Regions from separate parts of the Bradyrhizobium sp. 179 genome, predicted to be linked through region 1. Evidence: predicted binding sites of a transcription regulator. Region 1 holds the regulator's gene; the other holds the start of a gene.
The links. Region 1 encodes LexA, which represses DNA repair genes until DNA is damaged. Its sites were predicted from a motif close to TGTTCNNNNTGTGTTCNG; they were not measured.
Positions count from the first base shown of each region.

Region 1 (7,107 bases):
GCCGCTTGCCGACGGTCGGCTGGTCGCGCTTTCCCTGCGCATCGATGCGCTGGCTGAGGATTGCAGTCGTGCCGCGCTGGTGGTCACGACGCGCCCCGCGCCGCCCGATTGCGCGGCGATGGTGGTCGACCGGCAACGTCTCGCCAGCCAAGGCGCGCTGGCATTGACGCAGCGTGGTGACGGCTTTGCGATTCAGGCGGTGAGAGCAAGAGGCACAAGCCGTCCCTGGCTGCCGGCCGGCGCCGGCGAGGGTGATTTCGACGGCAGCCTTGTGCCGAGGACGGCCGCGGCCCGCAACCGGGATGCAACGCCGGCGGAGACCGACCTGCAGGTCGACGATTAGGCGCCGGACGATTAAAAACAAACGCGAAGAGTAGGTCCGGGTCCGACCGGACGTTCCGCAGCATTAAATCTTACCATCTCGCCGGCCTCGGCCGGCGATGGCAATTTCAATCCTGGCCCGACCCCGCGGGCGGGGACGGCTCAGCCAATCGGCAAGCGCGTGATCGTCGACCGGCTATCGGCGACGATCTGCGGCTTGTGCTCGCGCTCGCTGACCGGCTGCGTCACCGGCAATTGCAGCACGGTTGCGCGCTGGCCTTCGACGAGCTGCGTCACCAGCACGTATTTGCCGTCGGGGAATTCGATCGCGTCATGATGGCGGTCGGGTATGTGCGGATCGATCTTGCCGAACTTGCCGACGCGGGAGTTGATGGTGCGCGTCCAGATCCAGCGATTATCGTAACGGACGTTGTCGGCGAAGGCGAGCTCCGTTCCCGGCAGCAGGCAGACGGCCACGGTCGGATCGGCCGCGGAAGCAAAGCCGCGCGTTGAGGTGCCGCGGAACGTTGTCGACACGATCGTCTCGCCGACTTCGGCGGGGCGAGATGCAACGGCATGCAGGCTGTAGTCACACATCGGGTGCTCCTCATTCGAAGATAGCAACCCGCGCCTCCTTCGGAGGCGCAAGCCTCTATCAGAGTGGAAGCACGTAACGCTCTGCTCCGTTGTAGGCAAATCTGCGGCTGGCGTTGCCGGACGCGATCACATTATCTTTCCCGAAGCCATAGGAACAAAGCTCGCTTCAGTGCATTCGGCGGATGCGAGCGCCCGTGGCCTACGGGCGCCGACCAGGGGAATGTGGCCAGCTTCGCCGTGGCTGTCGGTCGATGGCAGTTCGGGCGTTGCGGAAATGCTCGCTCCCTGCGTGCGCCGACTTGCGTGCGTGGTGCTGCAATTGAGTTGCGAATGCTTGCGCGGCCGATCAAGCGATCAGCACGCTGCGAAGGCGCTTAAGGCGATCCTGCACATCGTAATCTCCTAAGATCTCTTCACAAGCGATGAGTGCTTGGGGCCGCATGCCGAGGATGGAGCGCCGGAGAGAGGGGCCGGATAATCTGCGCAAGACCAAAAGACTATCCAGCTGGAGCGGACCGTCGTCCGCTCCAATCGGAATCATTGGTATCGAATGACCGCTAGCTCGTCTCAGTACTTGCGGTACAGCCCGATCAGCTTGCCCTGAATCTTCACCCGGTTCGGCGGCAGGATGCGCACCTCATAGGCGGCATTGGCGGGCTCGAGCGCGATCGACGCCCCCCGGCGGCGGAAGCGCTTGAGCGTCGCTTCCTCGTCGTCGATCAGGGCCACCACGATGTCGCCGGTATCGGCGCTCTCGTTACGCTGGATCAGCGCCATGTCGCCATCGAGAATGCCAGCTTCGACCATCGAATCGCCGCGCACTTCGAGTGCGTAGTGCTCGCCTGAGCCGAGCATGTCGGGCGGCACGCTGATGGTGTGACTGCGGGTCTGCAACGCTTCGATCGGCGTGCCGGCCGCGATGCGACCCATCACGGGCACCGCAACGGGACGCTCGCCCTCGTCCGCGGAAGAACTGGAGCTCGCGCGCACCTTGCCGAGATTGCCCTCGATGACGCTCGGCGTGAAGCCGCGGCGGCTGCCGGCGGCGGCCTGGAGCTCGGGCAGCTTGATCACCTCGATGGCGCGGGCGCGGTTGGGCAGGCGGCGGATGAAGCCGCGCTCCTCGAGCGCAGTGATCAGGCGATGGATGCCCGATTTCGAGCGCAGGTCGAGCGCATCCTTCATCTCGTCGAAGGAGGGCGGCACGCCGCTTTCCTTCAGACGTTCGCTGATGAACCGCAGAAGCTCGTATTGTTTGCGCGTTAACATCTCGACCAAAGTCCCCCGGTTGATGTCGTTCGATTCCGAGACGCTGAATTGGAGCGGTAGACCGCTACATGCTCGAAACAAATCATGAACGGACACTATATGTTCCATATGTGTTCCGCAACTGCTTAATTTACCGTGAACGCGGCAAAGTTCGCGGAACGCGTGTAGTGGATGCGTTCAGACGGGCAGGCGCAGCACCTCGCAAGGCGAGCCGGCCTCTGCCTTCGGAGCGAACGGTGCGCGGACGAGAAGTGCCTGTGCTGCAGCGAGATTCGCAAGCAGCGAGGAATCCTGGTGATCGACGGGAAGGGCCACCAGCGTGCCGTCGTCGCGCGTCTCCAGATGTGCGCGCAGATAGTCCGCGCGCATATCGTTTGCGTCCACATCGCGGCCGAGCACGGCGCGCTCTTGTCGGTGATGAATCACGGATCGTCCCGACAAGGCGCGAATCAGCGGCACCAGGAACAGGAAGGCGCACACGTAGGATGACACGGGATTACCCGGCAGGCCGATCACGCGCATCCCGCCGAGCCGCCCATGCATCATCGGCTTGCCCGGGCGCATCGCGATCTTCCAGAACGCCATCGCGACGCCTTCGTCCCTCAGCGCCTGCTGGACCAGATCGTGGTCGCCGACCGACGCGCCGCCGCTCGTGACCAGGATCTCGGCGCCGCTCTCGCGGGCGCGGCGGATGCCGGCAGTGGTGGCCTCCAGCGTATCGGCGACAATGCCAAGGTCGATGGTATCGGCCCCCTCGCTGCGGGCGAGCGCGTGCAGGGCGTAGCCGTTGGAATAGACGATCTGGCCGCGACCGGGCGTGGTTCCCGGCATTACCAGTTCGTCGCCGGTGGCGAGGATCGCGACCTTCGGACGGCGGCAGACGGCAAGCTGCGGATGATTCATGGCGGCGGCGAGTGCGAGATCGCGCTCGGTGAGACGGGTTCCCTTGCGCAGGAGCAGGTCGCCTTCGGAGAAGTCGACGCCCGCGGGGCGGATGTGGCGGCCGGCAATGGCGGCTTCCTTGATCGTGATGCGCTTGCCGTCCGCAACCGTGTCCTCCTGGATCACGACTGCGTCGGCACCGTTGGGAATGACGCCGCCGGTGAAGATCCGCACGGCTTCGCCGGGGCCCAGCGTTCCCGCGAATGGACGACCCGCCGCCACCTCGCCAATCAAGGTGAGCGCACTATCGAGCTTTGTTGCATCGCTCGCGCGCACCGCGTAGCCGTCCATCGCCGACATTGCTTCCGGCGGCTGTGTGCGCAGCGCCGCGACATCGCGTGCGAGCACGCGATGATAGGCCTCGTTGAGGGAAACCATCGCTTCAGGCAGCGGCTCCGCACCTGCCAGCACCGCGGCAAGCGCGTCAGAAACCGGCATCAAGGCCAAGGGCGGAAACTCCTGCTGAGCATATCGGCAATGGGCGGCGAAAGTTCTAGCCGAGTGCAGGCGTGAGGCAAAGGCGCCGACAGGATGATTTATCCTGCGTGATCTCCGTCATGAAGAATCGTGCGCAGACCGGTCACGGCATGATCCGGAAGGCGAGACAGACCGGTACGAGGATAGCCATGGCGAGGACGACAAGGATGAGCGCCACGGCCAGCATCGGATCAACTCTGCGTCTGTTCGCCCGAACTGACGCCGGCTGTCACGTCCGGAGCTTTGGGGCTTTGATCCTTGTCCGGCAGCGGATCGGCCTGCGACTTTAGGTCGGCGGCCTTGCTGATCAGCTTGGCGGAGAGGCGCGAATCCGAGGTGGTCTTGGCGAATTCGAGCAGCAAGGAGGCTTGCTTTGTGAGGTAGGCTTTGCCCAGCACGAGAATAAGTCCGATGTAGACGTCCCAACGGACTCATAGAGTCCGGAGGGAGGTATTCCGTTCCCGGAACTCTGTACAAAAATGTACAAAGTGAATTGGTCCCTACCCGAGCGGATTTGGGTGCCCGGAACCCGACCCGATCCGGTCGGCATCGGTGGTCAAATTCCCAACGCTAGCAAGGCCTTGCCGACATCACCGGGCGAGGTGACATGCACCGCCGTCAGTCCACGCGCTCGCGCCCCCTCGATGTTCTCGGCAAGGTCGTCGAAGAAGACGATTCGGCTGGCTGGCAGGCCGATCGCCGCCACGACATGATCGAACGCCTCTGCATCCGGTTTGCGCAGGCCGATGCTGGACGACAGATAGAGCTCGCGGAAATGCCCGAGCACCCCGGCATATTCCTTCGAGAAATAGTCGACATGTGGCCGGTTGGTGTTGGAGAAGGCATATAGCGGCACCTGCTTCGCCGCGCGCGGCAAGAGCTCGGCGATCTCAGGCATCTCGCCGGCGAAGATCGCGTTCCATCCCTCCAGAAATTGCGCGTCGGAAATGCCGATCCCGAGCGATGAACGCAGCGATTGGAAATAATCCTCGTCGCTGATCTTGCCGACCTCGTGCAGCCGGTAGGCCTCGTCACGCACATAGCGTGCGACGATGGCCTCGGGCTGGCAGCCCGCATGCCCCGCCCAGCAGGCGATCGCCTTGGAGAAATCGATATCGAGCACCACGCGGCCGAGATCGAACAGGAGCGCATCGGCGCTACCGGGGGAGAGTGAGGTCATCGCGTTCTTTCACTTTTCAGTATCGGTAGGGCTCGTGGTCGAACAGCGGGAACGCGCTGAACACGCTCGGCGCATTCGTTGCGGTCGCCTGATGCAGGCAGGATTTGTCGACTTCGGCGAACGAGGTGGCACCCAGGAGGCCGAGGCAGCGCAGCACTTCGTCCTCCAGCAGTTCCAGCATTCGCATCACGCCTGCTTCGCCGGCCGCGGCCAGCGCCCAGCATTGCAGCCGGCCGATGCCGACGATGTCGGCGCCGGCCGCGATCGCCTTGACGATGTCGGTGCCGCGGCAGAAGCCGCCATCGACCATGATCTTGGCGCGGCCCTTCACCGCCTCGACGATTTCAGGCAGCACATGCATGGCGCCGCGGCCGTGATCGAGCTGACGGCCGCCATGGTTGGAGACGTAGATCCACTCGACACCGTGATCGATCGCGATCTGAGCGTCCTCGGCGGTGGCGATGCCCTTCAGGATCAGTGGGATCCTGAACTTGTCCTTGATCATCTTCACCGTCCGCCATTCCAGACCCTTCTGGAAATCGCCGCCGGTCGCGCGCAGGCGGCTTTCGCGAACGTAGCGCTTGGCGATGTCACGTTCGCGACGGCTGTAATGGGCGGTGTCGACAGTCAGGCAGAACGCGGCATAGCCGTTCTTCTCGCTCCGGCTGACGACATCGGCGACGAAGGCATCGTCGCCGCGGACATAGAGCTGATAGAGCCGCAGCGCGTCGGGCGCGGCCTCGCCGGTCTTCTCGAGCCCCGGCTCGGACACCGAGCTCAACATGTGCGCCGCACCGAAGGTGCCGGCGGCGCGCGCGACGCTTGCCGCGCCATCGGGATCGAAGATCTCCAGCGCACCGACGGGGGCGAGCACCACCGGCAGCCGCATCCTGCGGCCGAACTGCTCGACGGAGCCGTCGACCTTGCGAACGTCGCGCAGCACGCGCGGGCGGAAGGCGATCTCGTCCAGCGCCATGCGGTTGCGGCGCATCGTGGTCTCGGTCTCGGCAGCGCCGACGATGTAGTCCCAGGCATTCTGGTTGAGGTTGGCGCGCGCCTTCCGGATGAACTCGTGCAGGTTCTGGAACGGCTCGTTGCTGGCGCCGAGTTCGACGTTCCTGTCCGGCCGGATGCGGGGCGCGTCATTCATTGTTGTCCTCCCGAGAATTTGAAGTCTTGTCGCCATCGCCTAGCGTGTCCGGCCCTCCAAAACCATCCTAAAATCGCATAGCTGCGAGGCGTGGGCGGCCGACCGATGCCGCGTTGCGCGAAGCGGTTTCGGAACGTTGCCAAAAGTTTAAGCCGAAGCGAAGGGATTTCGCCGGCGTACCGCCGCCGGCCTTCCAGGCGGCCTTGAAGAAACCAGAATGGTGTTGTGAGAGGTGACCTGGATCGCCATTTGCATGGCGGCTTCCAAGCCCGAGAGATAAGCCCTCAACAGAACCGCTAAGCAAAAGGCCAGCCTATCCATGCGGAAAACCCTGCTGTTCCCCCTGGGCGCGCTCACGGGAGTGTGTCTGACCCTTCTGGTAGCCAGTCCCCACGGCAGCGTGTGGGCGGCACGGGCGGCGGCGAGCGCGGACGATGCCTATTCCCAGCTCAATCTGTTCGGCGCAGTGTTCGAGCGGGTCAAGGCGAACTATGTTGAGAAGCCCGACAATGCCAAGCTGATCGAAGGCGCGATCACGGGCATGGTGACCTCGCTCGATCCGCACTCGCGCTACATGAATGCCAAGGCCTGGACCGAGATGCAGGAGACCACCTCCGGCGAGTTTGGCGGGCTCGGCATCGAGGTCACGATGGAGGATGGCCTCGTCAAGGTCGTCTCGCCGATCGACGACACGCCGGCCTCGAAGGCCGGCATCATGTCCGGCGACCTCATCAGCAAGATCGACGGCGAGGCCGTGCAGGGCATGACGCTCGAGCAGGCCGTCAACAAGATGAAGGGGCCGGTCGCCACCAAGACCAAGCTCACCATCGTGCGCAAGGGTGCCGACGCGCCGCTCGACGTCGCGATCACCCGCGAGATCATCCATGTGCGCCCGGTGCGCTTCCACGTCGAGAATGGCGACATCGGCTATATCCGCATCACCTCGTTCAACGAGCAGACCACCGACGGCCTGAAGAAGGCGATCGCGTCGGTCTCCAAGGAGGTCCCTCCGGAGAAGCTCGCAGGCTATGTTGTGGACCTGCGCAACAATCCCGGCGGCCTGCTCGACCAGGCCGTCTCGGTGTCGAGCGCATTCCTCCAGCGTGGCGAGGTCGTCTCGACCCGCGGGCGCAATCCGGAAGAAACCCAGCGCTTCACCGCGCATGGCGGC
Region 1 is NZ_JADPJR010000009.1:195,924-203,030, reverse strand. It holds partial or broken gene IVB12_RS02790 (ComEC/Rec2 family competence protein) at 1-343, shown strand, start outside; gene IVB12_RS02785 (hypothetical protein) at 484-918, opposite strand; gene lexA (transcriptional repressor LexA) at 1,486-2,187, opposite strand; gene glp (gephyrin-like molybdotransferase Glp) at 2,365-3,576, opposite strand; gene IVB12_RS02770 (hypothetical protein) at 3,798-4,004, opposite strand; gene IVB12_RS02765 (HAD family phosphatase) at 4,163-4,786, opposite strand; gene IVB12_RS02760 (alpha-hydroxy acid oxidase) at 4,803-5,936, opposite strand; gene IVB12_RS02755 (S41 family peptidase) at 6,256-7,107, shown strand, end outside.

Region 2 (7,107 bases), on a different contig from region 1:
GAAAACGATCCGGCGCAAATTGCTTGCCGATGTCGACATGCGCGACCTGGCCAAGCGCGTGCACGCCGGCATCGGTGCGGCCAGCGCCATGCACCCGCGCGCCCGCGCCGGTCATCGCCTTGACCGCGGCCTCCAGCGCGCCCTGCACCGAGGGCAGCGTCTCCTGCACTTGCCAGCCGAAGAACGGCGCGCCGTCATATTCGATGGTGAGCTTGTAACGGGGCATCGTGTCCAGTTTCACCGTCATTGCCCGCGAAGGCGGGCAATCCAGTACTCCGCAGCCTATCAGATCAACCGAGAAGCCTCGGCGTACTGGATACCCCGCCTTCGCGGGGTATGACAGTGTCAGCTGAATTTCGCGCCGGCCCTCACAGGCACGCCGCGCAGAAAGTCCGCGGCCCGCATCCTGGCCTTGCCTTCGCGCTGCAGCTCGAGGATGCGAACCGCACCCTCGCCGCAGGCGATGGTGAGGTGGTCGTCGAGCACCTCGCCCGGCGCACCTGAGCCGTTCGCCAATTCACATCGCAGGATCTTGACGCGCGCATTTTCGCTGACGTCCACAAGCTCGGTCCAGGCGCCGGGAAACGGCGACAGGCCATGGATGTGGCGCAGCACCGCGCGTGCGGGTTTGGTCCAATCGATCCGCCCCTCGGCCTTGTCGATCTTAGCGGCATAGGTGACACCGTCCTCGCTCTGCTTTTTGAGCTGGAGCCCGCCGCGTGCGAGCGCCGCCATCGCGCGCACCATCAAATCGGCACCTAACCGGGACAGGCGATCGTGCAGATCGGCCGCGGTCATGCTGTCGGTGATCGCGATGCGCTCGGCCATGGCGACGTCGCCGGTATCTAAGCCGACATCCATCTTCATCACCATCACGCCGCTTTCGGCATCGCCCGCCATGATGGCGCGGTTGATCGGCGCGGCGCCGCGCCAGCGCGGCAAGAGCGAAGCGTGCAGATTGTAGCAGCCGAGCTTCGGCGCATCGAGGATCGCCTGCGGCAGGATCATGCCATAGGCGACGACGACGGCGGCATCGGCATCGAAGGCGCGAAACTCGTCGAGCGCTTCCGGCGTCCTCAACGTCTTCGGCGTCAGCACGTGAACGCCGAGTTTTCGCGCGGCTTCTTCAACCGGAGTGGGCTGCAATTGCAGGCCGCGCCGTCCGCCCGGCTTCGGCGCGCGGGTGTAGACGGCGGCGATCTCGTGGCCATGCGCGACCAGCTCGAGCAGCGTCGGCACGGAGAAATCGGGCGTGCCCATGAAGATCAGGCGGAGGGGCATGTGGAAGACCTGCGAAAGGCGCAATCCCGTGACAGTCATTCCGGGGCGGCGCGAAGAGCCGAACCCGGAATCTCGAGGTTCCGGGTTCGATGCTTCGCATCGCCCCGGAACGACAGAAAGCCTACTCTACCCCGCGCGCTTGGCGGCCTTCTCGAACTTCTTCATGACGCGGTCGCGCTTCAGCTTCGACAGGTAGTCGACAAACAGGACGCCGTTGAGATGATCGATCTCGTGCTGGATGCAGGTGGCATAGAGGCCTTCGGCATCCTCTTCGTGCAGCTTGCCGTCGAGATCGGTGAAGCGCACGCGCACCTTCGCCGGGCGCTCGACCTCCTCGTAATATTCGGGGATCGAGAGGCAGCCTTCCTCGTACACTGAAAGTTCCTCCGAGGAGGAGAGAATCTCCGGATTGATGAAGACGCGCGGCTCGTGCCTGGTCTCGCCGTCCTCGTCGCGCTTGGCGAGGTCCATGGTGATCAGCCGCAGCGGCTGCGCGACCTGGATCGCGGCGAGGCCAATGCCAGGCGCGTCGTACATGGTCTCGAACATGTCGTCGGCAAGCTTGCGGATCTCCGACGTGACCTTCTCGATCGGCTTGGAGACCAAACGCAGCTGCTTGTCGGGCAGGATGATGATTTCTCTTAGGGCCATGGCCGCGATTTAAGCTGCGTGTCGGGTGCGGTCAATCCGGCGCGGAACTCCGTTAACCCTCCGCTAACCATAAAACTTCAGATTTCGTTAACCATAAGAATCAACGGGACTTTGGCCATAGACGTTCGCTATTCGTTCGTGGAGCCCGGCGAATCGGCTAGAAGGGTCGGCATGAACGAGATCATCTTCGTGCTCGGCGACTGGCCGGTGCGCACCATCGACGCGCTGATCGGCTTCGGCGCCCTCGTCCTCATCCTGCTGGTGGTGATTGCCGTGGTGATCGCGCGCTCCGGGCGGCGCGGCGCGGAACTCGCGATGGCCAATGCCATCCGTGCCGACGAGCTCGAGGAGCGCCTGAGCGAGGTGCTGCGGGCGCAGAGCGAGGCTTCGGGCCGGGTCGACGCCATGACCCAGGCGCTGGCCGGCCGCCAGGCCGAGATGGCACGGGCGGTCAATGAGCGGCTGGATTCGGTGACGCATCGCGTCGGCCAGTCCATGGAACACTCCACCCGCAACACCATGGAGAGCCTGCGCGCGCTGCATGAGCGGCTCGGCATCATCGACAGCGCGCACAAGAACCTCACCGACCTCACCACCCAGGTGACGACCCTGCGCGACGTGCTCGCCAACAAGCAGTCGCGCGGCGCCTTCGGCCAGGCGCGGATGGAGGCGATTGTCCAGGACGGTCTTCCAAAGGGGTCCTACGAGTTCCAGTTCACGCTCTCGACCGGCAAGCGGCCGGATTGCGTCGTGTTCCTGCCCGACCAGCGCCCGCTCTGCATCGATGCAAAATTTCCGCTGGAGGCGGTGACGGCCCTGCACGATGCCCGCACCGACGAGGAGCGGCGGATTGCCACGCAGCGGCTACGCGGCGACGTGATGAAGCACGTCAGCGACATCGCCGAAAAATACCTCGTCACGGGCGAGACCCAGGAGATGGCGCTGATGTTCGTGCCGTCGGAATCGGTCTATGCCGAGATCCATGACGGCTTTGACGACGTGATCCAGAAAGCGTACCGCGCTCGCGTGGTGCTGGTGTCGCCGTCGCTTTTGATGCTCGCGATCCAGGTGATGCAGCAGATCATGAAGGACGCGCGCATGCGCGACGCAGCCGACCAGATCCGCACCGAGGTTATCAAGCTCGGCGACGATTTGAGTCGTCTGCGCGACCGAGTGCTGAAACTGCAAAAGCATTTCTCCGACGTCAACGAGGACGTCCGCCAGGTTCTGATCTCGGCCGACAAGATCGAAAAGCGCGCCGGACGTATCGAGGAGCTCGATTTCAGCAAGAGCGATGCCCCCGATGCCCCACGGCTGGTAGCGACGGGCGCGGGCGAGGTGTTCCCGAGGAAGCTGCAGGCAGGGGAGTGAGATTTGGGGCACACTGTCATGCCCCGCGCAGGGGGCATCCTGTACGCCGCGGCAATCGTGGTTGAGCCGAGGCGCTGGTGATTACTGGATCGTCCGCCTTCGCGGACGATGACAGCAGTAGGGGTGTCGCATGAGTGCACGCCATTACTACGTCTACATTCTCGCCAGCAAAATTGGCGCAACGCTCTATATCGGCGTGACAAATGACCTCATCCGCCGGGTCGCAGAGCACAGATCAAAAACTCGTCGAGAGCTTCACGGAAAAGTACGACGTCGCAAGGCTGTCTACTTTGAGCAGTTCGATGATCCCGAGAACGCAATAAAGCGCGAGAAGCGCCTTAAGAAGTGGAACAGGGCCTGGAAGATCCGGCTGATTGAGCAGCACAACCCGAACTGGGATGACTTGTATCCCGGAATAGCCGGGCTGCCATAAGGTCGTCATGCCCCGCGAAGGCGGGGCATCCAGTACGCCGCGGCGGTCCTATTGGATCGAGACGCTGGTGGATACTGGATCGTCCGCCTTCGCGGACGATGACAGCGGAGAGGGCGACGACACCTCCCTTGTGGCGGCCAGAATCTGCTAACACCTCCGCATGACCGCACCCGACGCGACCTCCTCCGCCGGCGCTGCCGCCGCCTCTTGGCGTGACAGCCTTGCCGTGTACCTGCAACCGCGGGTGCTGATCGTGCTGTTCCTCGGCTTCTCATCCGGCCTGCCGCTGGCGCTGTCGGGCTCGACGCTGCTGGTGTGGATGCGCGAGGCCGGAGTCGATCTCAAGACCATCGGGCTGTTTGCGCTGGTCGGCACGCCCTACACGCTGAAATTTTTGTGGGCGCCATTGGTGGATGCGATGCATGTGCCGCTGTTCACCCGCGCCTTCGGGCGGCGGCGTGGCTGGCTCTTGTTCTCGCAGATGTTGCTGATCATCGCCATCCTGCTGCTGGCGCTCACCGATCCCGCGCGCTCGCCGTTCTACGTCGCGCTCGGCGCGCTGCTGGTCGCAACCATGTCCTCGACCCAGGACATCGTGGTCGATGCCTTCCGTGTCGAGAGCTTGCCCGAGAGCGAGCAGGCAGCCGGCATGGCCGCTTATGTCGCGGCCTATCGCATCGGCATGCTGGTCTCGACCGCGGGCGCGCTGTTCATCGTCTCCGGCTTCGAGGGCACCGGCATTAGCCGGCAATCGGCCTGGATGTGGGGCTATGTGGTGATGGCGGCGATGGTGCTGATTGGCACCATCACGGCGCTCCTCGCAACCGAGCCCGAGCAATCGGTGCGGGCGGAAGCTGCGACAAAGGCCGAGACCGCGTTCGCGCGCGTGCTGCGCGCCGCGATCGGGGCGTTCTCGGAATTCCTGTCGCGGAAAGACGCGCTCGCCGCGCTCGCCTTCGTCGTTCTGTTCAAGTTCACCGACGCGTTCTCCGGCACGATGACCGCGCCGTTCGTGATCGACCTCGGCTTTTCCCGCAACGATTATGCGGCGATCGTGAAGGGGGTCGGGCTCGCCGCGACGTTGCTCGGCGGCTTTGCCGGCGGTTTTGTCGCGCGGCGTTATTCGCTCGCGACCAGCCTGTGGATCGGCGGCGTGGTGCAGGCACTCGCCAACCTTTCGTTCTCCTGGCTGGCGTTCGTCGGCACCAGCCAATGGGCGCTCGCCTTCGCCATCACGGCTGAGAACTTCACCAGCGCCATCGGCACCGTGATCTTCGTCGCCTATCTCTCCGCCCTGTGCAAGAACCCGTTGCACACGGCGACGCAATACGCGCTGCTCACCGCGCTCGCGGCGGTGGGGCGAACGTATCTCTCCTCAGGTGCCGGCTTCGTGGCTGATACGACCGGCTGGGCGCTGTTCTTCGTGATCTGCGTGCTGGTGGCGATCCCGAGCCTGGTACTGCTGGCCTGGCTCCAGAAGCGCGGGCATTTCAAGACGCTGGGGCCAGTCAGGGTATAGGACCGACGTCTCGCCTTCATCGTTGCGAGGAGCTCTTGCGACGAAGCAATCAAGACCGTTTCCGCGGAAGAATTTCTGGATTTGCTTCTTCGCTCGCAATGACGGCGGAGAAAGCCGCGGCAAGGGGGCAATCGCGAGCCATTCCTACTGCTTCTTGATCAAACTCCACTTGGTGATCACGGCCTCGCTCATCTGGCCGGCATCGCTGGCGCAGGCGATCTCGTCAACCTTGACCGAGATTTCCTTGCCGACGAATGATTTCAGCTGCGCGGCCTGCGCGTCGCTGGAGGTGACGAGCTGGAAGGTTTCGGGGCCGGTCTCGAGATTGCACAGCCCGTTCGGGGGCGGCAGGCGGCGCGGCTCGGAGGTGATCTGGTAGGTTGCAACGCGCTTGCCGTTCTTGAGGTCGCGCACCTTCATCGCATTCAACTCGCCGGAGAGCACGTCGCCGGTGTTGATCGGCTTGCCGGGCTTGGACGGCGGCAGCGCCTCATCGCCCTGCTGCGCGGAGATGGCCGGGCTCACCAGCATCATCATCGTCGCAACCAAAGCCGATCGTATGGCGAAAGGTTTCGTCATGTCGTCCGTTCCGTAAATTCTGGATGGCTAGAACAGGGTACGCTGCCGCATCGCAGCCGATAGCGTACCTTCATCGAGATAATCAAGCTCGCCGCCGACAGGAACTCCATGGGCGAGCCGCGTCACCTTCACATTGGCGTCCTGGAGCAGGTCGGTGATGTAGTGCGCCGTGGTCTGGCCGTCCACCGTTGCGTTAAGCGCCAGAATGATCTCGTGCACCTGCGAATCATGCGCGCGCGCCACCAATGCGTCGATGGTGAGGTCCTGCGGGCCGACGCCGTCGAGCGGCGACAATGTCGCGCCGAGCACATGATAACGCCCCTGGGTGGCATTGGCCCGCTCCAGCGCCCAGAGGTCGGCGACGTCGGCGACGACGACGATGATGGAGGGATCGCGCTTCGGATCGGTGCAGACGGTGCAGGGATTCTGCGTATCGATGTTTCCGCAGGTCTTGCAGACCTCGACCTTGTCGAGCGCGACCTGGAGGGCCGACGAAAGCGGCACCATCAGCGCTTCGCGCTTCTTGATCAGATGCAGCGCCGCGCGCCGCGCCGAGCGCGGGCCGAGGCCCGGCAGCCGCGCGAGGAGCTGGACCAGCCGCTCGATCTCCGGACCTGCAACGGCGCCCATATTACTGGCCGAACAACCCCGGCGGCAGGCCGAGCCCGCCGGTCAGGGCCTGCATCTTCTCCTGCATCGCAGTCTCCGCCTTGCGGCGGGCATCGCCGAAGGCGGTGACGAGCAGGTCTTCCAGCACCTCGCGCTCGTCCGCCTTCATCAGCGCAGGGTCGATCTTGACGGCCTTAACGTCCATCTTCGCAGTCATGCGCACCGCGACGAGGCCGCCGCCGGAGATGCCTTCGACTTCCACGTTGGCGAGTTGGTCCTGCATCTCCTGCATCTTGGATTGCAGCTGCGCCGCCTGCTTCATCATGCCGAGAAAATCAGCCATCGGTGCTCGTCCTTGGAAAGAATGGCTCAGAGCTCATCGTCGCCGTCGGAACCGTCGGGCGGATCGTCACTGCCATAGTCGGCGTTAATATTGGCTTCCGGCAGCTCGGGGGCAAGCCTGCGGACCTCGACGACCTTCGCACCGGGGAAACGCGACAGCACCTCCTGCACGCGCGGATCGGCCTCGGCGGTGCGCGCATGCTCCTGCTTCGCGGCCTGGTTCACCGAGCGCAGCGTCGGCTGGCCCTGCTCGTTGGAGACGATCACGGTCCAGCGGCGCCCGGTCCACAGCTCGAACTTTTTCGCGAGCTCGGAGATCATG
Region 2 is NZ_JADPJR010000104.1:82,169-89,275, reverse strand. It holds gene truA (tRNA pseudouridine(38-40) synthase TruA) at 1-226, opposite strand, end outside; gene fmt (methionyl-tRNA formyltransferase) at 346-1,281, opposite strand; gene def (peptide deformylase) at 1,408-1,932, opposite strand; gene rmuC (DNA recombination protein RmuC) at 2,104-3,303, shown strand; gene IVB12_RS24295 (GIY-YIG nuclease family protein) at 3,434-3,736, shown strand; gene IVB12_RS24290 (MFS transporter) at 3,897-5,255, shown strand; gene IVB12_RS24285 (hypothetical protein) at 5,400-5,834, opposite strand; gene recR (recombination mediator RecR) at 5,862-6,464, opposite strand; gene IVB12_RS24275 (YbaB/EbfC family nucleoid-associated protein) at 6,466-6,786, opposite strand; gene IVB12_RS24270 (DNA polymerase III subunit gamma/tau) at 6,813-7,107, opposite strand, start outside.
Region 2: a site for LexA is predicted at 2,055-2,072, ahead of rmuC (DNA recombination protein RmuC). Genes of this name have one in related genera too.